DNA from 4 places in the Actinomadura sp. NTSP31 genome. Region 3 is predicted to be linked to each of the others. Evidence: riboswitches for the same ligand, from Rfam matches in the RefSeq annotation. Region 3 holds a riboswitch; each other region holds the start of a gene.

Region 1 (5,328 bases), on a different contig from region 3:
TTCAGTCTGAAGGAGTCCAGGAATTAGGTGGAGTTGAAAAGTCCTGCTGGATACAGCCTCCGCCTCGATCGAGATGTAATCCAACATCGAGGCGGAGATTTTTCCCTCGTAGCGGAGCCACCAGCCCTTCTTGCCGGAGTCTCGGGCGAGGTCGTAGAGGACTTGCCGCTCGTCAAGGTCGACGATCTCGTAGCGGTCGAGCATGTGCTCCAGGGCGGGGCGGCGGATGCCGCGTTTGCCGGTTTCGAGCTTGCTGAGCGAGGACGGGGTGCGGTTGAGCAGGCGGGCGGCCTTCTGGAGGGTGAGCCCTCGGTCCTCACGGATGGCGCGAAGGCGCTGGCCGAGCTTGCGGCTTCGCATGGTCGGGCGCTGCGCGTTCTCCATGGCGTAATCATGCCTTGACTTTGCGTGACCGTGAAGGTTTCCAACCAAGGCGGCAACAGTGCCCGAGTCAAAAGTGACTGAGGCACTGTTGCCCGAGGACCTGGAGCCGAGGCCGGCGAACGCATCGCTCGTCACGTCCCTGCCCGCTCATCCTTTTCGCGACAACGACGCGAAGGGAGTGAGCGATGACTGCGCCGACCATGAGGTTCGACGCGCTTCTGTTGCCGGGGATGGACCGGGCGGTGGGGCACGCGCGGCGGTGGCTGCGCGACGTACTGGGCCGGGAGCACCCGTGCCTGGACGACGCGGCGCTGTGTATGAGCGAGCTGCTGACGAACGCGCTGCGCTACACCGAGTCGGGGCGGGACGGGCAGATCCGGGTGGAGGTGGCCTACTCGGCGCGGGCCGTCCGGATCGCGGTCATCGATGACGGGCGGGCGGTGACCGTCCCGCACGTCGCCGAGGCGGCCGAGCTGGACGTCACCGGCCGCGGCCTGCGGATCGTCGCGTCCATCGCGAAGGCCTGGGGCACGGAGCCACGCGGCCAGGGCCACGCCGTCTGGTTCGAGCTCTAGTGCTTGCCACGGGTCATGACGTTGACGGCGTGGCGTCGGTCAGCGGCTTCCGCGGATAGGCGCGAAGCACGAGGGACGTGGTGACCGGGCCGTACCGGGCGAGTGCGTCGACGACTTCTTCGAGCCGTCCTGCCTGCGGGCAGTGGACGTCGAAGATGAGGCAGTCCTCCCCGGTGACCCTGAGGGTGGAGGTGATCTCGGAAGTCCGGGAGGCGAAGTCCAAGGCGGGTGCGAGCCGGGCGTGCGTGGTGCGCAGCCGGACGACCGCGTGGATGTTCAGTCCGAGGGCTTCCGGGTCGACCAGGGCCCGGTAGCCGGTGATGACACCGCTCTTCTCCAGCCGCTGGATGCGCGCGCTGGCCGCGGGTTGCGAGAGTCCGACACGGCGCCCGACCTCCGCGCCGGTCAGCCGGCCGTCGGTCTGGAGCAGGGCGAGGATGTCCCGGTCAATCCGGTCGAGTGATTCCATTGTCGTCCGCACCATCTTCTTTGAGATCACTTGCGCTGCCACCACCGCCCTGATGCATCCATCAGAATCTGCGTCGAGCGCACCCATGATCGCAGGGAGCGACGAGTGAAACGGTGGTGGGCAGTGACCGCATACATCATCATCCCGGGCATCGACGGGTCGGACGAGCAGCACTGGCAGACCCTGTGGGAGCGGCAGTGGGACACCTCGGCGGTGCGGATCTCCCCTGCCTCCTGGTCCGCCCCCGACCTGGACGACTGGGTCGGTGCCGTACAGGAGGCGTACGACGAGGCTTCCCGGCGGGACCGCCGCGTCGTGCTGGTAGCCCACAGCCTGGGCTGCTGGGCGGCGTCCACCTGGCTGAACAGGAATCCCTCAAGCCCGCCAGGCGCCGCGTTCCTGGTCGCGCCCCCCGACCCGGACGGGCCGGCGTTCCCCCACCAGGCGGCCGCAACGTTCACCGACGTGTCGTCGCAGCCGCTGCCGTGCCCGGCCCTGGTGGTGGGCAGCACCGACGACCCGTACTGCACCCCCGAGGCAGCCGCCGGCTTCGCGGCGCGATGGGAGGCGCGATGGCACCTGGCGGGCGCGTGCGGACACATCAACTCCGCCAGCAGCCTGGGCTCATGGCAGCACGGCCGTGAACTACTGGACTCGCTGACCCAGCAATAGGGCCGCTGGGTGCCGTCAGGGCTGGACGGCCCCTGCCAAGACGTTCGTCATGGTCGTCTTCACGGACGGCCATTCGTCGGCGATCACCGAGAAGATGGCCGTGTCCCGCAGCTCGTCCTCCTCGCCGGGCACCCACGACTCCGAGTAGCTGCGCAGCACCCCCTCGAAATGCACGCCGAGCCGCTCGATGGCCCGCCGCGACCGCTCGTTGCGCGCATCCGTCTTGAGCTCCACGCGTGCCACGCCCAGCGTCTCGAAGGCATAGCCGAACAGGAGCCTCTTGGCCTCGGCGTTGATGCCGGTGCCCTGCGCGGACGCCGCCAGCCACGTCCACCCGATCTCGACCGCGCACAGCCGGTCCCGGCCGGGCCACGGCCGCGGATGCAACAGCGCGGTGTGCCCGACCGCCTTCCCATCCATCACCCTGACCTGCGCAAACGGCATCAGCTCAGAGCGGTCGAGCTTGCCGGCGACGTACGACTCCATCCCGGCCGCGGAAGGCACCGGAGTGAACCCGTACGCCGCCCGTCCCTCCTCGGCGGCCTCCGCCAACTCCGGCACATGCCCCATCGACAGCGGCTCCAGCCGCACGAGCGCCCCGCCCAGCACCGGCGCGCACCCGGGAAGTTCCCTCACCGTCACCGCCCGACGGTCTCCGCCAGACGATTCGTCATGGCCGTCTTCACCGACGGCCATTCCGGCTCGACCACCGAGAACATCGCCGAATCACGCAGCGTGCCCTCCTCGTCCGGTGCCCACGACGGCGACCAGCTCCGCAGGACGCCCTCGAAATGCACGCCGAGCCGTTCGATCGCCCGCCGCGACCGCTCGTTCCGCGCATCGGTCTTGAGGTCGACGCGCACCACGCCCAGCGTCTCGAACGCGTAGGTGAACAGGAGCTTCTTCGCCTCGACGTTGATGCCGGTGCCCTGCGCGGACGCCGCCAGCCACGTCCACCCGATCTCGATCGCGCTCAACCGCTCCGTGCCGGGCCACGTCCGCGGATCCCACAGCCCCGTATGCCCCACCGCTTTCCCGTCCGCGACCCTGACCTGCGCGAACGGCGTCAGCCCAGGCCGCGCGAGCTGCCCGGCGACGTACGACTCCATGTCCGCCGCACCGGGCACGAGCGTGAACCCGTACGACGACCGGTTCTCCTCGGCGGCCTCCGCCAGCTCCGGCACATGCCCCATCGACAGCGGCTCCAGCCGGACGACCGTCCCGGCCAGCACAGGAACATCAAGGCGCACGCCCATGAACTCTCCTCATCGCTCCTGGCATTGGCACCTTGCCACAAAAGCAGGTTGCCGGACCGTCCCCGGGCCAGGCCCCTCAGATCCTCTAGATGATCACAACCCCCCGCATCCTGCCCGCCCCGCCGCCAGCCGTCAACACGATTCGTTCGGTGCGGGAGCCGCACGAGGAGCCGGCGCGCGGTGGTGGCCGTCTCCACGGACGACCATTCGATGGGCGATTGAGACTCTCACGAATTAGGCGCCCAGCCAGAAAATGGCCAGCCGGTCATTCTCGGGCGGCGACGCACCGCCCGGGCGCCCGATTCGTCGCCCGCGCATGAGGACCAAGCGAACCAAGCGTTCATTTGGTCCGGGCTGTCCGGTTTTTTCCTAGTTAGAGAACATGTCGGGAATGTTGCAGGAAACCCCTCGAAGTCGACGGCGTCCTCGCTACTCTCTACCCCAGCCCGCGACCTGCGGCCCCGTTGGAAGGAAAGGACCCCGCATGCCCGAATGGGCGGACGACGACGCGACCGGCCCGACATCCGACGCACAGCCGTCGGCATGGCGCAAGAGTCGCAGATGCAAGGAGACGTATTGCGTAGAGGTCGCCCGCCATTCGCCGGGCGGCATCGCCATGCGAGACTCCAAGCAAGGGACCGACGGACCCGTCCTCATCATCTCCCGGCAGGATTTCCAGGCGCTGCCGAGGCTCTCGAAGCAGGCCGATCCGCGGTCGTGATCACACGTCGGCGCAGCTCCGGGCGCCGGACGGACCCCATTCCTCCGCCGCCCGGGATATCCGCCGCAGCGACTCGTCCGCGGAAAGCGAGACCGACCTGAGCGCCTCCCAGCACAACCGGTACATGTGCGTGACGCCGTCGCGCTGAAGCACCGCCGTGGTCGACAGATTCTCCAGGTAGACCACGTCAGGGAAGGTGACGTCGTAGGCGGGTGCGAAATCCAGAAGTGTGAAGTCGTCCGCGAATATCGGCTCTCGGTCGACGTCCAGGGGAAGCACGTGGACGTGGACATTCGGTAATTCAGCGAGTTCGAGCAGATCGAGCATCTGCCGGCGCATGATATCCCGGCCGCCGATGACGCGCAGCAGGACGGACTCGTCCACCACGGCCGAGAGGGTCAGGGAACCATCGCCGTGCAGCACTTCCTGCCGCCGCATGCGCAGTTCCAGCCGGCGCTCGACCTCGCGCGGAGTGGAAACGGCGATGACCCTCCCGCTGCTCAATATGCGGTGCGCGTAATCCTTGCTCTGCAAGAGCCCCGGAACGGCGTACGTGGTGAAGGTGAGCGCGGTGCGCGCCTCGTCCTCCAGGGCGACATAGGTACCGAATTCGCCGGACAGGACATCCCGGTACCCGGCCCACCAGCCGTGCTCCGTCGCGGCCTGCGCGAGGGCCAGCACCTCCCCCTTGTGCCTCTCCCCCACGCGGTACAACTCCAGCAACAGCCGGACGTCCGAGACCCGCACGCCGATCCGGGCGTTCTCAATGCGGCTCAGTTTCGACGGAGACCAGCCGAGCCGATCTGCGACCTCCTCGACCGTGCGGCCGAGGTGCTCCCGCAGCCTCCGCAACTCGATGCCGAGGCGGCGACGGCGGACGGTCGGCGCTGCTGCCACCCCGGCCTCCCAGCGAATCGGTTTCGGTTCTGCGGCCCGGACGCCGATCTGCAAGTTGCAGGGCAACGATAACCTCGCGCCGCCTGGATCACCAGACCTCGCGGAAAAGCGGTTCCCCACCTTTGACATCATTCTGTCTCACTGGAAGTCGTCAACCTTGCCAGATGGATACAGAGGCGATCCGGGTGCGATGCATGCCGCTGTGCACCTTGCACGACTCAGAGAACCGGTTGCAGACTATTGCCAGAGGTTCTAACAGCAGAGCGAATTTGGGGGCGTCCAGGTGAGCGGCAACCCGGTGCACAGGAGCATTCTGGCCGTCGACCTGGAGAACTCGACCGGGGCGCTCCGCAC
Region 2 (5,328 bases), on a different contig from region 3:
CGCGGTCGACGCGTGCGCCGAGCACCGCCTCGCAGCAGTCGAGGAAGGCCGAAGCCCACCGCTCGGTGAGGAACCCCGCGTGGTCCGCGCCGAGGATGCCTTGCAGTATCTGCGCGCCGATGTCGTCCGGCAGGAGACGGAAGTACTCCGGCGGCGCCCACGGCGTGTGCGAGAAATGCACGATCTTCAGGTCGGGACGCCGTTCGCGGAGCATCCGCGGTGCCAGCGACAGGTGGTAGTCCTGGATCGCCGCCTTCGCGCCCTGTGCCGCGTCTCGCGCAAGGGCGTCGGCGAACGCCGCGTTGTACGCCTCGTAGGACTGCCAGTCCCGCCGCGCGCGCGCGTCGAAATGCGGGCTGCGCGGGGTGTCGTACAGCAAGTGGTGGACGAACCACAGCGTCGAGTTGGCGACCGCGTTGTACGCCCGGTGAAAGGTGGCCGCGGGGATGTCGAGCATCCGGACGGCCGCGCCGCCGGTGTCGTGCCCCGCGAGGTCGATCCGCCCGTCCGGTGCGCGCCGCGCCGCCGTCCGGTCGGCCTCGCCGAGGCTCGCGCACACCCACAGCACGTCCTGCCCGGACGCCACGCCGGCGAGGCCCGACACGAGGCCGCCGCCGCCGCGCCGCATCGTCAGCGCGCCGTCGTCGGACAGCGAGAACGACACCGGGCCGCGGTTGGACGCCACCACCACTTGGCTCATACCGGCAGGGTCTCAGTTGTGACGGGGGTGCTTCAAAGTGGCCGGGGGGATGAGTTCGGCGACGCGTGAAAGGCAGGCATCTGTACCGATCCCGCCGTGATTACGGTGATCTGCACCGGGTACCCGGGCGGAATGAGCCGGTCCGAGACGACCAAGACCGTCCTCGTCGCCGGGGCGGCGAACCTGATCCTCGCCATCGCCAAACTGATCGCCGGAGCGCTGGCCGGATCCAGCGCGATGCTCGCCGAGGGCGCGCACTCCGTCGCCGACACCCTCAACCAGGGCTTCCTGCTGACCTCGCTGCGCCGCAGCGCCCGCCCGCCCGACCGCAGCCACCCGTTCGGCTACGGCAACGAGCGCTACTTCTGGTCGCTGCTCGCCGCGTTCGGCATCTTCGTCGCCGGCGGCGGCTTCTCCATCTTCGAGGGCGTCCTCGCCATGACCGGGCACGGCGGCTCCGAGGGCGACGTCTGGATCGCCTACGGCGTCCTCGGCCTCGGCGCGCTGCTGGAGGGGACGTCCTGGGTCCGCGCGTTCACGCAGGCGCGCCGCGAGACCCGCGACAACGGCCGCGACATCGTCGACCACGTCCGCCGGTCACCCGACGTCACCTTCAAGGCCGCCCTGTTCGAGGACACCGCCGCCATGATCGGCCTCGCGTTCGCCGCCGCCGGGCTCGTCCTTCGGCAGCTCACCGGGTCGCAGTTCTGGGACGGCCTCGCCTCCGTCCTGATCGGCCTGCTCCTCGTCGTCGTCGCGTTCGTGCTCGGCCGCGACAGCATGGGCCTCATCATCGGCCGCGCCGCCGACCCCGCCGCGCAGCGCGAGATCCGCGCCGAGATCGCCGCCGCGCCCGGCGTGACCGGCGTCGACGAGCTGCTCACCATGCACTTCGGCCCGGACGAGCTGCTCGTCGCCGCCCGGGTCAACTTCTCCGACGACATCAGCGCCGACCAGGCCGAGGACGTCGCCGGCGAGATCGACCGGCGGCTCAAGGAGCGCGTCCCGATCGTCCGGCACGTCTTCCTCGACCCCACCCAGCGCAGGCCCGGAGGCGCCCCCGCCGCGGACGCCGCGGGCGAGCCGGCGTGATCAAGACCACCTCCGGGTAACGTCTCACTGGCCGGACCCGCCTGTCTGCCATCCGGTCACGTCATGTAAAGTTCGCATACGAGTTCAAACGGCTCGACCACAACTGAATACCGCTCATCCAGAGGGGTGGAGGGACCGGCCCTGCGAAGCCCCGGCAACCACCCGGCTGACGCGCGCTCGCGATCCTGCGAGGCCGGCCGGGAGATGGTGCCAACTCCGGCCTGCGACCAAGGTGGCGCAGGAAAGATGGGGAGAAAGGCCTCGCCCTCATGGCACTCACGTCTGCCACAGACCTCGGACCCGCTACCGCCCTCGTCTGCCGCGAATGCGGCTCCCAGCGCGATCTCGGCCCGTTCTACGCGTGCGAAGAATGTTTCGGCCCGCTGGAGATCGCCTACGACTTCGGCGGGATCACCCGGGCCGGCATCGAGTCCGGCCCCCGCAACATCTGGCGCTACCGCGGGCTGCTGCCCGTGCCGTCGACCGTCGCCGACACCCCCAACACCGAGCCCGGCCTGACCCGGCTCGTCCGCGCCGACAACCTCGCCGAGAGCCTCGGCCTGCAGCGCCTGTGGGTGAAGGACGACAGCGGCAACCCGACCCACTCGTTCAAGGACCGCGTCGTCGCGGTCGCGCTCGCCGCCGCCCGCGAACTCGGCTTCAAGGTGCTGGCCTGCCCGTCCACCGGCAACCTCGCCAACGCGGTCGCCGCCGCCGCGGCCCGCGCCGGGATCCGCAGCGCGGTGTTCGTGCCGTCGAACCTCGAGTCGCAGAAGATCATCACGACGGCCGTGTACGGCGGGACGTTCGTCACCGTGGACGGCAACTACGACGACGTGAACCGGCTCGCGTCCGAGATCGCGGGCGAGCAGGAGGACTGGGCGTTCGTCAACGTCAACGTCCGCCCGTACTACGCCGAGGGCTCCAAGACGCTCGGCTACGAGATCGCCGAGCAGCTCGGCTGGCGGCTGCCCGACCAGATCGTGGTCCCGGTCGCGTCCGGCTCCCAGCTCACCAAGATCGACAAGGCGTTCCAGGAGCTGATCAAGCTCGGCCTGGTCGAGGACAAGCCGTACCGCGTGTTCGGCGCGCAGGCCGCCGGCTGCGACCCCGTCTCCGCCGCGTTCAAGGCGGGCCACGACGTCGTCCGGCCGGTCAAGCCCGACACCATCGCCAAGTCCCTGGCGATCGGCAACCCCGCCGACGGCCCCTACGTGCTCGACGTGACGCGCCGCACCGGCGGCGCCGTCGAGGACGTCACCGACGCCGAGGTCGTCGAGGGCATCCGCCTCCTCGCCCGCACCGAGGGCATCTTCGGCGAGACCGCTGGCGGCGTCACCGTCGGCTGCCTGCGCAAGCTCGTCGACTCCGGCGCGCTCGACCCGTCCGCCGAGACCGTGATCATCAACTCCGGTGACGGCCTGAAGACGCTGGACGCCGTCGCCCCCGTCGCCAAGCCGAGCGCGAACATCGCCCCGACGCTGGAGGCGTTCCGCGCCGCCGGCCTCGCCTGAGAACGAGAAGGAGCCAGCACATGAGCAGCGTGTCCGTCCGCATCCCGACGATCCTGCGGACCTACACCGGCGGCGAGGCGGAAGTGAAGGCCGAGGGCGACACCCTGCGCGCCGTGGTCGCCGACCTGGAGGCCAGCTACACCGGCATCTCGGCCCGCATCCTCGACGACGCCGGCAAGATCCGCCGGTTCGTCAACGTCTACGTGGGCGACGAGGACGTCCGGTTCGCCGACGGCCTGGACACCGCGACGCCCGCGGGCGCCCAGATCTCGATCATCCCCGCCGTCGCCGGCGGCTGACCGCCACCGGCGAACCGCCCTTCGCCTCCGGGCACCGTCGCGGCCGCCGGGTAGGGTCGACTCCGATCACGCCGAGTCGACCCCGCCCGCGGCGCAGCGCCGCGGAGACGCGGATGATCCGCGGTCCCGCGATGGCAGGGGCGGGGCCGGGGAACGGTCGAGCGGCGGGCTGGCGAATGGCGCAGGGCACGGTCAAGTGGTTCAACGCCGACAAGGGCTACGGCTTCATCGCGGTCGACGGAGGCCGTGACGTCTTCGTCCACCACTCGGCGATCCAGATGGACGGTTACCGCGTCCTCGAACAGGGCGGGCGCGTCGAGTTCGAGATCACCCAGGGCGACCGCGGCCCCCAGGCCGACGCCGTCCGCCCCCTCTGACACCACCCGCGGATCACCGATGAGTTCGCCCGGTCCCGCCGGTCTCAACACGGGACGGCACGGACGGCGACCCTGAGGGAGGTCCTGTGGGCAAGGTGATCGTTTCCACCCAGATGACGGTCGATGGCGTGATCGACCGGATCGACGAGTGGTTCACGCCGGCGGGCGAGCACGAGGATTCCGGCAGCTTCGACCAGCTCTTCGCCGCGGACGCACTCCTCCTCGGCCGCAAGACGTACGAGGGCCTGGCGAGCGTCTGGCCGACCATCACGGACACCCGCGGCTTCGCGGACCGGGTCAACGGCATGCCGAAGTTCGTCATCTCCCGCACTCTGCGGGGACCGCTGGAATGGAACGCCAGCCTCGTCGAAGGCACCCCCGCCGAGGCCATCTCCGAGCTGAAGCAGCGCTATACGGGGAACCTCGTGTCCTACGGCTGCGGCGAACTGGCGCATCACCTGGCCACCCAGGGCCTCGTGGACGAGATCCGGTTCTGGGTCCACCCCGTCGTCCTCGGCCACGGCACGCGTCCGTTCCACTCCCTCGAACCGCCGGTGCACATGACCCTGACGGGCAGCACGACGTACCGTTCGGGAGTCACACTCCTGAGCTACCGCCCGAAGCCCGAATGACAGCCACAAGATCGACGGCACCGCTCGACGACTAGGGCGACGCAGCTCAAAGCCTGTTCAGCAGTAACCCCCACCCGACCAGCGAACGAACGGCCCACCACGCACGAACGGGCCGTCCGTTCCGCGATGGTTCCGCGCTTCGCGATCTGGTTCGATGACCGTGCGAGATCGGGTGCGTGTGGTGAGGTGGGTAGGGATGAACGAGCGTGCGGTCATCCTGAACGAGTTGGCGCAAGGGATATCTCCGATTGCTCAGGGCGTCGAGTGGTTCGACGGTCTGAACGACACTGAGCAGTTCGACGCCTTGCGCGCCCTCGCGGCCTTCTGCCTTCAGGCGCGCGCCACCGTCGACGACGGGCCGGAGAGCATCCGCAGGGCCGGAATCCGCCCCACCTACACTCCAGCGGTGCTGATCACGCGCGGGCGTGTCGGGGAGCAACTAGCAAAGATCATCAACTTGCGGCAGGACGAGCGGGTTAAGGCATTCCGCCTGCTGGTCGCCCTCTTTGCCGTTGCTGATGAACGACGGCGTGAGCGGTGTTGCGCCGATGGGTGCGGCCATGCTTGGCACCACCTCCAGACCTGATCCCGCAAGTGCCTTGGCCAGCGGCGTAGCCGCTGTTCTCCCCCGCCTTCCTCCCCCCGGCCCCGACGAGACCTGCCCGGTGCCGGTCGTCGCTTCTCGGGTGGGTCGGCACCTCTGTACTTCGCGGG
Region 3 (5,328 bases):
CGCCCCGTTCGGACCGGCCGCCGCATCAGCCTGCGTGCCGGTGACGGGCGCCAGGCGGATCCGCTCGGGCCGGATGGCCACGACCACCTCCCGCCCGGATTCCGCGTCCGGCAGGCCGAGCGGGACCGCGACGCCTCCGACGTCCAGCGCACGGTCCGGGCGGACCGTCCCCTCCAGCACGTTGGCGGCGCCTATGAACTGCGCCACGAAGCGGCTCGCCGGCCGCCGGTACACCTCGTCGGGCGTGCCGAGCTGCTCCAGCCTGCCGCCGTTGAGCACCGCGATGCGGTCCGACAGCGACAGCGCCTCCTCCTGATCGTGCGTGACGAAGACCATGGTGGTGCCGACGCTCTGCTGGATCTTGCGCAGCTCGACGCGCATCTCCCGGCGCAGCTTGGCGTCGAGGTTGGACAGCGGCTCGTCCAGGAGCAGCACTGCCGGACGGGTGGCCAGGGCGCGGGCGATCGCCACCCGCTGCTGCTGGCCGCCCGAAAGCGCCCGGGGGCGCCGGTCGGCGAACTCCTCCAGGCCGACCAGGCGCAGCGCATCGGCCACCCGCTCCGCGCGCTCCCGCTTGGGCACCCGGTGGACGCGCAGCCCGTAGGCGACGTTGCTCGCCACGGACAGGTGCGGGAACAGCGCGTAGTTCTGGAAGACCATGCCGAGCCCCCGCCGGTGCGGAGGCAGGGCGGTGATGTCGTCGCCGTCGACCAGGACGCGGCCGCTGTCGGGCGCCACGAACCCGGCGATGGCGTTCAGCAGCGTGGTCTTGCCGCAGCCGCTCGGCCCGAGGATCGACAGGAACTCGCCGCGCCGCACCGACAGCCGGTCCAGGTCCAGGACGGGCTGGCCGTCGTAGCCGACGGCCAGATCCTCGATCTCCACGTGCCCCGCTGCGGGCCGCCCGGCTTCGACGTGCCCGGCGGCCGGTCCGCCGGCCGCGGCCGCGCCGCTCAGCGGAAGATCTCGTTCCACCGCTGCTGCCATTCGTTGAGCTTCGGCGTGGCGACGTCGTAGTCGACCCAGTGGAACGTCCGGTAGACGTCCGTGCCGTACTTGATCTTCGCCTTGAAGGCGGGACTGTAGTCGATCTTGCTGTTGGAGCCGGCGTACCAGTTCCCCTCGGCGAAGGGCTTCTGGTACGTGGCGTTCGCGATGTACCCGAGGAACTTGTAGGCCAGGTCGTTGTTCTTGCTGCCCGAGGCCAGGAAGTAGCTGCTCAGTGCGCCGACCGCGCCGGACTTCGGATAGGTGAAGCCGACCTTGCCCCCGGCCTGCGCCATCGCGAAGGCCCGCCCGTCCCAGTACGGGACCGCCCACGCCTCGCCGTTCTGGATGGCGCTCTGCACCGCCGTCGCGTTCGCCGGGTAGGACGACACACAGCCCTTCAGCTGCTCCAGCTGCTTGAACGCCCTGTCGACGTCCGCGGGGTCGGAGAGCTTCCCGCCCTGGCCGGTCACCAGGGCGCTGAAGAACTCCAGTCCCGGGTTGTAGGTCAGCGGCGGCAGCGCCACGTGCCCGCACAGGTCCTTGCCGAAGATGTCCTGCCAGTCGACCGGCGCCTGCTTGACCTTGTCGGTGCGGTAGAGCAGCCCGGTCGAGCCGATGGTCAGCGGGACGCCGTAGCTCTTCCCCGCCACCGTGGTCTTCTCGATCTCCACCGGGTCGAGGTCGCTCCAGTTGCTCACCTTCGCCGTCTCCAGCGGCTGGACCAGCTTGCCCGCCACGGCCGGACGGGCCGCGTCAGGGGTCAGCACCACCAGGTCGAACGGCGGGTTCTTGCCGCCGGCGGCGCGCAGCTTGGTGAGCCACTCGGCGTTGGCGCCCGGGACGAGGTTCACCTTGGCGCCGGTGTCCCGCTCGAACGGCTCGACGAAGGACTTCTTGAACAAGTCCTCCCACGGTCCGGAGAAGACCGTGACCGTCAGCTCCTTGCCGCCCTTGCCCGAACCGCCGGTGTCGGCGGTGTCCACCCCGCACGCCGCGGCCGCCAGCAGCGCCACCGCGCCGATGACGGCGAACGCCGATCGCCTTCCCACGTCTCACTCCTCCATGTCCGAGCCGGCACAGCGATGGGCCTCCGTCGCGCGCACGTCACCGTTCCCGAGGTCTCGGGGAACGCGGCCCTGCGAACCCGCGCTTGTCGTCGCATGTCCGGCGGACGACCGTGTCCTCACCCGGAGCACCCCACCGCGGTCGGAGGGTTGCCGCCCAGCAAGCCGGGGCTTGGCGCTGGAACTCGTGACGGCAGGAACATACCATATAAAAACGGTCTGAATACCCTGATTACGGATGACCGAAGCTCCGGAGGGCAGGGCATCCTGCCGGTCGCGGATGCGGACGCGTGTGATGGTGCGGCGATCAGCTCAACTCGGCTTCGACCGCGCGGCCGATCGCGAGCAAGGGCCGGTCGTCGAACGGCCGGCCTTCGAGGCAGGTCCCGCTGCGCCGCTGGCGGAGGGCCTGCCGGCACCGTGAGCAAGGGGAAGGCCGGCCGCGGTTCCTGGGCCCGCGGCCAACTGGATGATCGGTAAGGCCCGGATCATTCTGCGCCTGGAGGCGCGACGCTGGGCCGATCGGGGTCAGCGGCAACTGGAAGGACGCCGATCCCGACGCCGAGGGCGCGCTGGGCGTGCACGGCGCCAGGCGGGAACGCCATGCTCGGCCCGACCGGCATCGACGCGGTGATGTCCGCCAGTGCGTCGCGCAGGTAGGCGCCGCTGAACCGGAACGTGTCATGAACGCGGGCGCGCCGGACTCGAGGGCGGCGAGGTGGACGTCCATTCACCGCTCCACTGTGTTTTTCGTGCTCAGGCTGATCTTTGTATCCAATTATCGAGGAATGGTCGACAGGCCGGTTGATACAGGTATTGTGACTTCAGCCCTGAGCATAAATGAGCGACGCGGAGCGGAGTGTCGTATCGTGTCCGACTCGGCCGTGACGGCGCACCTTCGACCATCGCGGCGCTCTTCGCTACGCGCGACACAGGATTCTGCGGCGACAGCGACGAGATCGCCTTCTCGCCGAGGGGCGCACCCAGACAAAGGCCTGTAGTGTCAATTGGTTCGAGGATGAGTACTGAGCCCTACGCCCGGCATGGATCTGCGAGGTCACGGGTTCGAACCCAGTATTACCCACGTCAAGTTTCCGCAGGTCAAAGCACGTTTCGTGGTTGACCTCAGCGGTTCTCTGTTGATTTCTTCGTAGGTTCGGGAGCCAATCGGGGGGCCGCTTCGGGTCTCCCGAAGAAGTCACTCAAGCCCCCTCGGCGCCGATGTGGCCGCCGATTCACTGTCCGTTGCGGTGCATCTGTTCCGCCTTGCGCCAGCCTTCTCGGCAGGCGGCCAGGAAGGCCGATCTGCCCGCGGGGAACTTGCCGCCGCCTTCAACACCCTTGGTGTAGGACTTCTCGCAGAAGTTGGGCTGGGGGTTGTCGCCCATGGTGTAGCGCATGCCCGCGGCCAGTTGCGCCATCGTCGTGTACGTGTACTTCTTGCCGTCCGGGTCGATCATCACGATCTGCTTGCTGTTCGGGAGCTTGGGTTCGGTGGTAGTCGGCGCTGGGGTCCCGGGAGCGCTCGTTGTCGGGGTGGTCTGTACCGGCGCAGGCGTCGTCGTGGTCGCTGTCGTGGTCGCCGTCGTGGGCGGGGCGGAGGACTTGCCGGCCGCCGCGGTCTTGTCGTCGCCGTTGCACGCGACGGCGCCGACGAGGACCAGGCCGCCGAGGACGAGGTGGATCGCGATCTTCTTTGGCACGGAGGCCTCCGGAGGCAGGGGGTGTTGCGGACGGAGATTAACAGAACACGCGGCGGCACAACGATCAGGGACGATACGGCCGACGGTCCGGCTTCGCGGGTGATGACGCAGGTCGCTCCTCCACCCGTCGGCCCAGCCCGGGTCGCTTCGACCGCAAACAGCACGTTGGCCGTCTTGTACTGCCCGCAGGCCGGCCTCGGATCGTGGAGGGAAGACGAAGTTCAGGTCGTCGAAAACCACCGGGCCCTCAGTGAGCCCTTTTTCAGCAGCGGGGCGGTGACTGCTGATCGCATGATGGTCGCGGGCGGAACGAGCGAACGCCAAGCTCAAGTCATGGCGAATCCTGCGGAAGCTGCGCTGCTGCCCCTATCGCGCCGGTCACGTCGCCGAGGCCGTCCACGCCCTGCAACTCCGCGAGACCACATCACGCTGAAAGGACTCAGTGTCGGTCGGTTCGAGAGGGCTGCTGAGCGCTGCTTCTGTCGTCAGTGGCTTGTGCGCCGGTCCTTGGGGGAGTGGCCCGCGGCGGCTGTCGCGTTGTCGGCGGTCAGGCGGTATACAGCGCGTTCGAGGACGGGCAGGATCTCGGTGATGTCGAGTTCACCGGCGGCGAAAGAGCCCACGACGGAGTGGCCCAGGTGGGTGAGGACGAGCGCGATGTCCTCCGCGTACTGCGGGTCGAGTTTCTGGAGCATCGCCCTTGCGACGGGCTCGATCGCCCACCAGGCCTGGCGGCGGAGCCGTTCCCCGCTGGGGCCCGCCTGCGCCCGCTGGTAGACCTCCAGCATCCGCGGGTTGCGCTCCCATGGTTCGAAGACATGCCGGAACACCCGCATGAGGCCTTCGTACAGGGACTCGCCGGGAACGGTCGGGATCAGCTCGGCGCACACGTTGGCCGCCATCCACCGTTCCACGGCCGTCACGATCAGCTCGTCCCGCGTGGGGAAGAACTTGTAGATCGTCGCCAGGGAGACCTTGGCGCGCCGGGCCACCTCCCGCAGATGGACGGCCTGGTAACCGCCGTCCTTCAGCAGTTCGAGCACGGCGTCCACGATCGCGTCATGCGTGTGGTTCTGGACCTTTCGCTCCGCCTGCGCCGTCACCGATCACACCTATCTCCGCGCCCACCACGAGAGTAACCTGGTTACTCAGTAACGAGGTTACTCACCCTCGGCCGGTAGTCCGGGCACCGCGCCCACGAGGAGACGCCATGGCTACTTATGTGCTGGTCCACGGCGGCGGTCACGGCGGATGGTGCTATCAGCCGGTCGCCCGGTTGCTGAGGGCCGCCGGCCATGAGGTCTACACGCCGACGATGACCGGGCTGGCCGAACGCTTGCATCTGTTGGGCCCGCACGTTGACCTGGACCTGCACATTCAGGACATCGCTGCCGTACTTCACTACGAGGACCTGCGCGAGGTGATCCTGGTCGGTCACAGCTACGGCGGCATGGTGATCACCGGTGCCGCCGACCGGGCGGCCGACCGCGTCGGCCGCCTGGTCTACCTCGATGCCGCCACACCGGTGAACGGCCAGTCGCTGCACGACGTCGCCGGACCGGTCATCGACG
Region 4 (5,328 bases), on a different contig from region 3:
TGTCGTCCGGGACGGGCAGCAGGATCTCGGTGTCCGCCATCGTCTGCAGGAACAGGTCGTGGTCGTTGTTCGCCGCGGCGCGAAGGAGTTCGCGTTCGACGTCGTTGGCGGGCCGGAACTCGGGACGGGACGGCTCGGGCGGCGCCTCGCGGGTCAGCTCCCGGTGCTGGCCCTGCAGTTCCTCCCAGGGCGACTCGTCCGGCGAGGGCGAGGACGAGGGCGACAGTGCCGGTGCAGGCGACGGCGCCGGAGGCGTTGCCGGCGGTTCCGGCGAGGACGCCGGTTCCGGCGAGAAGGCCGGTTCCGGTGAAGGCGCCGGTTCTGGAGCGGCCGCCGGTTCCGGGGCGGGCGGAGGTTCCGGGGCAGGGGCAGGGGCAGGGGCCGGTTCCAGAGCCGGTGCCGGTGCCGGTGCCGTGCCGGACGGGAGTTCGGGGCGGCCGACCAGGGGCGGGCGGCCGTCGCCGTCGGCGACCTGGCGGACGAACCAGGCGGGCATCCGCGACTCGATCGGCAGCGGAGTGCCGCCGGGGTGGCCGGGGGCGTCGACGGCCAGCCACCAGCGGGCGTCCGGCCAGGTCTCGGCGAGGTCGCCGAAGCGCAGCGTCATGAAGTGCCGCCAGGACGGGCCGAGGCACGCGCGCATCGCCGCGGCGGAGGTGTAGGCGAGGACGTGCACGCGGCCGTCCTCCTCCTGGGTCGGCCAGGCGGGCCGCGTCCGGCCGGCGAGGACGCCGTCGACGGCGTCGTCGGCGACGGGCACCACGAGCTCGCTGCCCGCGAGGACGCGGAAGTAGCCCTCCTGGTCCCCGGCCCGTACGGTCTCCTCCAGTCGGCGTTCCAGCTCCGACGTGGGTCGCCACGCGTCGGCCACCGCCGCCACCCCCTGTTTCGTCCGTGCTCGTCCCCGACCCGCCGGGTCCCGGTGGGAGTTCCGGCGGGAAGTAGCGCGACTGCCTACGCTACAGGGGCGAACAGGACCAAAGGCTATAAACGTCTGTGCTTGCGGGCGATTCCGCAGGTCAGCGCCTTGCCGACCCCGCCAGTCGCGCCAGCGCGGCGCACAGCCGGTCGATGTGCTCCTCGGTGCTGCCGATCCCGAAGCTCGCGCGGACGGCCGCCCCCTCGCCGCAGCCCGCGCCGCCCTCCCCGTCCAGCAGGTGCCGGACGAGCGGGTGCGCGCAGAACTTGCCGTCCCGCACGCCGATGCCGTGCTCCCCGGACAGCGTAAGCGCCACGTCCCGCGCGTTCCAGCCGGTCACGGTGAAAGACACGATCCCGACGCGCGGCGACCGGTCGCCCCACAGGGTGAGCTCGCGGACGTGGGGGAGCGCGGCGAGGCCGGCGCGCAGCCGGGCGAGGAGCCGTTCCTCGCGGGCGGCGAGCGCGTCCCAGCCGGCGGCGGTGAGCGCGTCGCAGGCGGCGGCGAGCGCGATGACGCCGAGGACGTTCGGGGTGCCGGCCTCGTGCCGCTGCTCGGCGGACGGCGCCCACCGGACGGTCTCGGCGACGGACGCGCTCGCGCCGCCGCCCTTGAGGTAGGGCTCGGCGGCGCGCAGCCAGTCGGCGCGTCCGGCCAGCACGCCGGCGCCGAACGGCGCGTACAGCTTGTGCCCGGAGAACGCGACGTAGTCCAGGCCGAGCGCGGTCATGTCGAGGGGGCGGTGCGGGACGAGCTGCGCGGCGTCCACCGCGATGCGGGCGCCGTGCCGCCGGGCGACCTGCGCCAGCTCGCGGATCGGCCACAGCTCGCCGGTGACGTTGGACGCGGCGGTGACGACGAGCAGCCGGGCCCCGGCCGGCGTCGCGGCGAGCGCGCGGTCGGCGGCGTCGATCGCCTCGGCGGGCGTGGCGGGCACGGGCAGCCGCACGGCGCGCCGCCACGGCAGCAGCGACGCGTGGTGCTCGGACTCGAACACCACGACGCTCGTCCCGGACGGGACGGCGTGCGCGAGCAGGTTCATCGCGTCGGTGGTGTTGCGGGTGAACACGACCGCGTCGCGCCGCCACGCGCCGAGGAACGTCCGGACGGTCTCGCGCGCGTCCTCGTACGCCTGGGTGGTGACCTGCGAGGCGTAACCGGCGCCGCGGTGCACGCTGCTGTAGTAGGGCAGCGCGCGGGTGACGGCCTCGTGCACCGCCTCGAGACAGGGCGCGCTGGCGGCGTAGTCGAGGTTGGCGTACGGGACGCGGCGGCCGTCGTCCAGCGGGACGGGCGCGTCCGCGCCGATGATCCGGGGGACGCGAACTTCCGGCCCGGTGCCGGACGTCTCAGGACTCGTGAACGGGGAGCGGGACGGTGCGGGGGCGAGCGTGGGCATGCCGGTTCCTTCCGGGGTCAGGGACCCCGGGGACGCGCCCGCGGGATCCGCGCTTGCCGGAACGCGGTGCCGCGTCCGGCCTGGTCCTCACCCGGGGCACCCCATCGCGGACGAAGGGTTGCCGGCCAGCGAGCCGGGGCTTGGCGCTGGCGCTCATGACCTAGTGCGGAAGTATATGCGGAGCCGGTGGCAGATCAAGCGGGAGGGTGCGATGCGGTACGGGGCGGTTCGGGCGCTGGCCGGGGGCGTGGTGATGCTCGGCGTGTCCGGCCTGCTGGGCGCGTGCGGTGCGCTGGGGGGCGACTCCGGTCAGGTCTGCACCGACACGAAGAAGGCGTTCCAGCAGTACGTCACCCAGGTCAGGAGCGTGCCGGCGGCGGAGCCGGCGCAGTGGGGGCAGGCGACGCAGCGGCTCGCGACCCGGCTCGACGGGCTGGCGAGGGAGACCGATGACGGGGCGCTGAAGAAGGCGCTGAAGGACGAGGCGGGCCGGCTGCGCACCGCCGCCGCGAGCGTGCACACCGGGGACGCCGCGCAGCTCAGCGCCGTGCTGGACGGCACGCCCGCGCGCATCGGAAAGGCGTGCGACTAGCGGGCGTCCGGACGGAAGGCCGCAGGCCCGGCGGTTCCACCGCCGGGCCTGCGCTGCGACGCGGCGCTAATTGAACATCTGGCCGCCGCTGCCATCGTCGCCGCCGCCACCGCCGTCATTGCCGCCGCCGTCGTTCCCGCCACCACCGTCGTTTCCGCCGCCGTCGTTCCCGCCGCCTCCGCCGTTGCCGCCGCCGTCACCGCCGCCGGGCAGCGACGGGATGATGGTCGGCAGGCCGCCGGTGGGCGGCGTCGACCCGCCCGGCTCGTCCGTCCCGCCGGACGGGCGGTGCGTCGGGCCCTGCGTGGACGGCGGCTCGGTGCTCTGGCCGCCGCCGGTGGGCGGGCCGTCCCAGCCGCTGCCGGGGGTCTCGGACGGCGACCCGAACGACTCGGGGTCGTAGCCCTTGATGTCGACCGCGTCGGTCATGTACGACCGCCACATCTGGGTGGGCAGCTGCCCGCCGTACGCCCCGTACCCGGGGATGTTCAGCGCCTTGTTGTCCTCGCGGAACATCGCCACGGTGGTCGCCATCTGCGGGATGAACCCGTTGAACCAGATCGCGCGGCCCTCGTCGGTGGTGCCGGTCTTGCCGGCGACGTCGCGGCCGTCGGGCAGCTGCGCGCCGGTGCCGGTGCCGCCCTGGACGACCTGCTGCATCGCGTACGTGGCGTCCCGCGCGACCTGCGTGCCGAACGCCCGCCGGCCCTTCTCGGCGAACTTGCGGGTCTGGCCCTCGTTGTCGGTGACCGACTTCACCACGAACGGCTGGCGGAACTGGCCCTCGTCGGCGAACGCCGCGTACACGCCGGCCTGCTGGACCGGGTGCAGCGACACGATGCCGAGCGGGAACGACGTCGCGGACCGCTGCGCGGACGTCATCTGCGACGACGAGACGCCGAGCTTCTCGGCCATGCCGGCGATCCTGTCGTTGCCGATGTCCTGGCCGAGGTTCACGTACGCGGTGTTGACCGAGTGCTCGGTCGCGGTGACGAGGTTGATGTTCCCGAAGTTCTCGCCGCTGTCGTTCTCGATGCGGTGGCCGCCGAAGTACTGCGGGGAGCTGCCGTCATAGGTGTCGGACAGGCTCTTGCCGTCCTCCAGCGCGGCGGCCAGCGCGATCGGCTTGAAGCCCGACCCGACCTGCGCGGTGTCGTAGAACGCGCTGCTCGCGGCCTCGGTCAGGTAGTTGCGGCCGCCGTAGAACGCCAGCACCTGCCCGGTGTTCGGGTCGACCGACACCAGCCCGGTGCGGATCTTCTTGCTCATCCCGGCGGGGGCGGCGGCGTCGACGGCCCGCTTCGCCGCGTCCATCAGCCGCTTGTCGAACGTCGTGGTGATCTTCAGGCCGCTGCGGTTGATCTCGTCCTCGGTGTAGCCGCGCCGCTCCTCCAGCTCCTTCTTGGCCAGGTTGACCATGTAGCCCTTCTGGCCCTTGAGGACGTCGGTGATCTTCTCCTTGCCGGGCAGCGGGAACGTCATCGCGGCGGCGTCGGCGGACGACAGCGCCCCGTCGCGGACCATGTTGTTCACGACCGCGCGCCAGCGCTGCTCGGCGTACACGCGGTGCTGGCCGGTCGGGTCGGAGAAGTTGCTCGGCTGCTGGATCGCGGCGGCCAGGTAGGCGGACTCGGCGGGGGTGAGGTCCTTGACGTCCTTGTTGTAGTAGGCGTGCGCGGCCGCCTGCACCCCGTAGGCGTCGCGGCCGAAGTAGATGGTGTTGAGGTACTGCTCCAGGATCCAGTCCTTGGACTTCTCCCGGCCCACCTTCAGGGAGACCATGATCTCCTTGAGCTTGCGGGTGACCGAGCGCTCCTTGCCGATGCCGCCGTAGTAGTTGCGGACCATCTGCTGGGTGATCGTGGAGCCGCCCTGAAGCTGCTCGCCGGTCGCGGTGGACCAGAACGCCCGCGCGGTGCCCTGCACCGAGACGCCCGGGTCCTTGTAGAAGCTGCGGTTCTCGGCCGCGATGACCGCGTCCCGGGTGCTCTTCGGGATCTGGTCGAACTTCACCGCGTCCCGGTTCATCCCGGTCTTGGCGATCAGCGTCTTGCCGTCGGCGTAGTAGAACGCGGGGCCCTGCGCGAGCGCCTGCTGCTGCGGGGAGGGGACCGGCGTGAAGACGTAGGCGATCGCGAACGCGGCGACGAAGAACCCGAGGATGCCGAGCAGCGTGAACAGGATCCGGCGCAGGTAGCGGGCGCGCCGGCTGCGCGGCTTCTTCGGCCCCTTGCCGCCGCCGGCGCCTCCGCCACCGCCGGAGCCGCCGCCGGGGCCGCGCCCCGGTGGCCCCCCTTGCCTGGTCGAAGCAGCCGGCATGGTCTTGGTATCTCCCGCCGCCGAGTCGCTCACACCAGCGCCGGCGGAGCCGCCCGGAACGTCCCGCGCGGCGCGGGGGGTATCGGGGGACGCGCCCTT

The links. A riboswitch is a leader RNA that binds a small molecule or an ion and turns the genes downstream of it on or off. The one in region 3 is predicted to bind S-adenosylmethionine.
Region 1: it holds a riboswitch for S-adenosylmethionine, as region 3 does, so the genes downstream of both, ACA514_RS12480 (GNAT family N-acetyltransferase) here and ACA514_RS00330 (PotD/PotF family extracellular solute-binding protein) in region 3, are expected to answer to the same signal.
Region 2: it holds a riboswitch for S-adenosylmethionine, as region 3 does, so the genes downstream of both, thrC (threonine synthase) here and ACA514_RS00330 (PotD/PotF family extracellular solute-binding protein) in region 3, are expected to answer to the same signal.
Region 4: it holds a riboswitch for S-adenosylmethionine, as region 3 does, so the genes downstream of both, ACA514_RS21665 (aminotransferase class V-fold PLP-dependent enzyme) here and ACA514_RS00330 (PotD/PotF family extracellular solute-binding protein) in region 3, are expected to answer to the same signal.

What each region holds. Positions count from the first base shown of each region.
Region 1 covers NZ_JBGNUT010000006.1:133,730-139,057, reverse strand. Annotated here, with positions in the region: gene ACA514_RS12505 (helix-turn-helix domain-containing protein) at 1-384, opposite strand, end outside; gene ACA514_RS12500 (ATP-binding protein) at 570-959, shown strand; gene ACA514_RS12495 (Lrp/AsnC family transcriptional regulator) at 973-1,515, opposite strand; gene ACA514_RS12490 (RBBP9/YdeN family alpha/beta hydrolase) at 1,552-2,100, shown strand; gene ACA514_RS12485 (GNAT family N-acetyltransferase) at 2,116-2,742, opposite strand; gene ACA514_RS12480 (GNAT family N-acetyltransferase) at 2,739-3,356, opposite strand; SAM riboswitch class I at 3,363-3,452, opposite strand; gene ACA514_RS12475 (DUF397 domain-containing protein) at 3,841-4,077, shown strand; gene ACA514_RS12470 (Scr1 family TA system antitoxin-like transcriptional regulator) at 4,078-5,028, opposite strand; gene ACA514_RS12465 (hypothetical protein) at 5,273-5,328, shown strand, end outside.
Region 2 covers NZ_JBGNUT010000008.1:315,533-320,860, forward strand. Annotated here, with positions in the region: gene ACA514_RS16845 (trehalose-6-phosphate synthase) at 1-700, opposite strand, end outside; gene ACA514_RS16850 (cation diffusion facilitator family transporter) at 833-1,792, shown strand; SAM riboswitch class I at 1,904-2,045, shown strand; gene thrC (threonine synthase) at 2,062-3,306, shown strand; gene ACA514_RS16860 (MoaD/ThiS family protein) at 3,327-3,605, shown strand; gene ACA514_RS16865 (cold-shock protein) at 3,782-3,982, shown strand; gene ACA514_RS16870 (dihydrofolate reductase family protein) at 4,069-4,614, shown strand; gene ACA514_RS16875 (DUF5958 family protein) at 4,811-5,200, shown strand.
Region 3 covers NZ_JBGNUT010000001.1:84,708-90,035, reverse strand. Annotated here, with positions in the region: gene ACA514_RS00335 (ABC transporter ATP-binding protein) at 1-987, opposite strand, end outside; gene ACA514_RS00330 (PotD/PotF family extracellular solute-binding protein) at 954-2,039, opposite strand; SAM riboswitch class IV at 2,132-2,247, opposite strand; gene ACA514_RS00325 (hypothetical protein) at 3,290-3,757, opposite strand; partial or broken gene ACA514_RS00320 (IS5/IS1182 family transposase) at 4,065-4,190, shown strand; gene ACA514_RS00315 (TetR family transcriptional regulator) at 4,243-4,860, opposite strand; gene ACA514_RS00310 (alpha/beta fold hydrolase) at 4,968-5,328, shown strand, end outside.
Region 4 covers NZ_JBGNUT010000012.1:150,023-155,350, reverse strand. Annotated here, with positions in the region: gene ACA514_RS21670 (SseB family protein) at 1-871, opposite strand, end outside; gene ACA514_RS21665 (aminotransferase class V-fold PLP-dependent enzyme) at 1,020-2,318, opposite strand; SAM riboswitch class IV at 2,363-2,479, opposite strand; gene ACA514_RS21660 (hypothetical protein) at 2,530-2,910, shown strand; gene ACA514_RS21655 (transglycosylase domain-containing protein) at 2,977-5,328, opposite strand, start outside.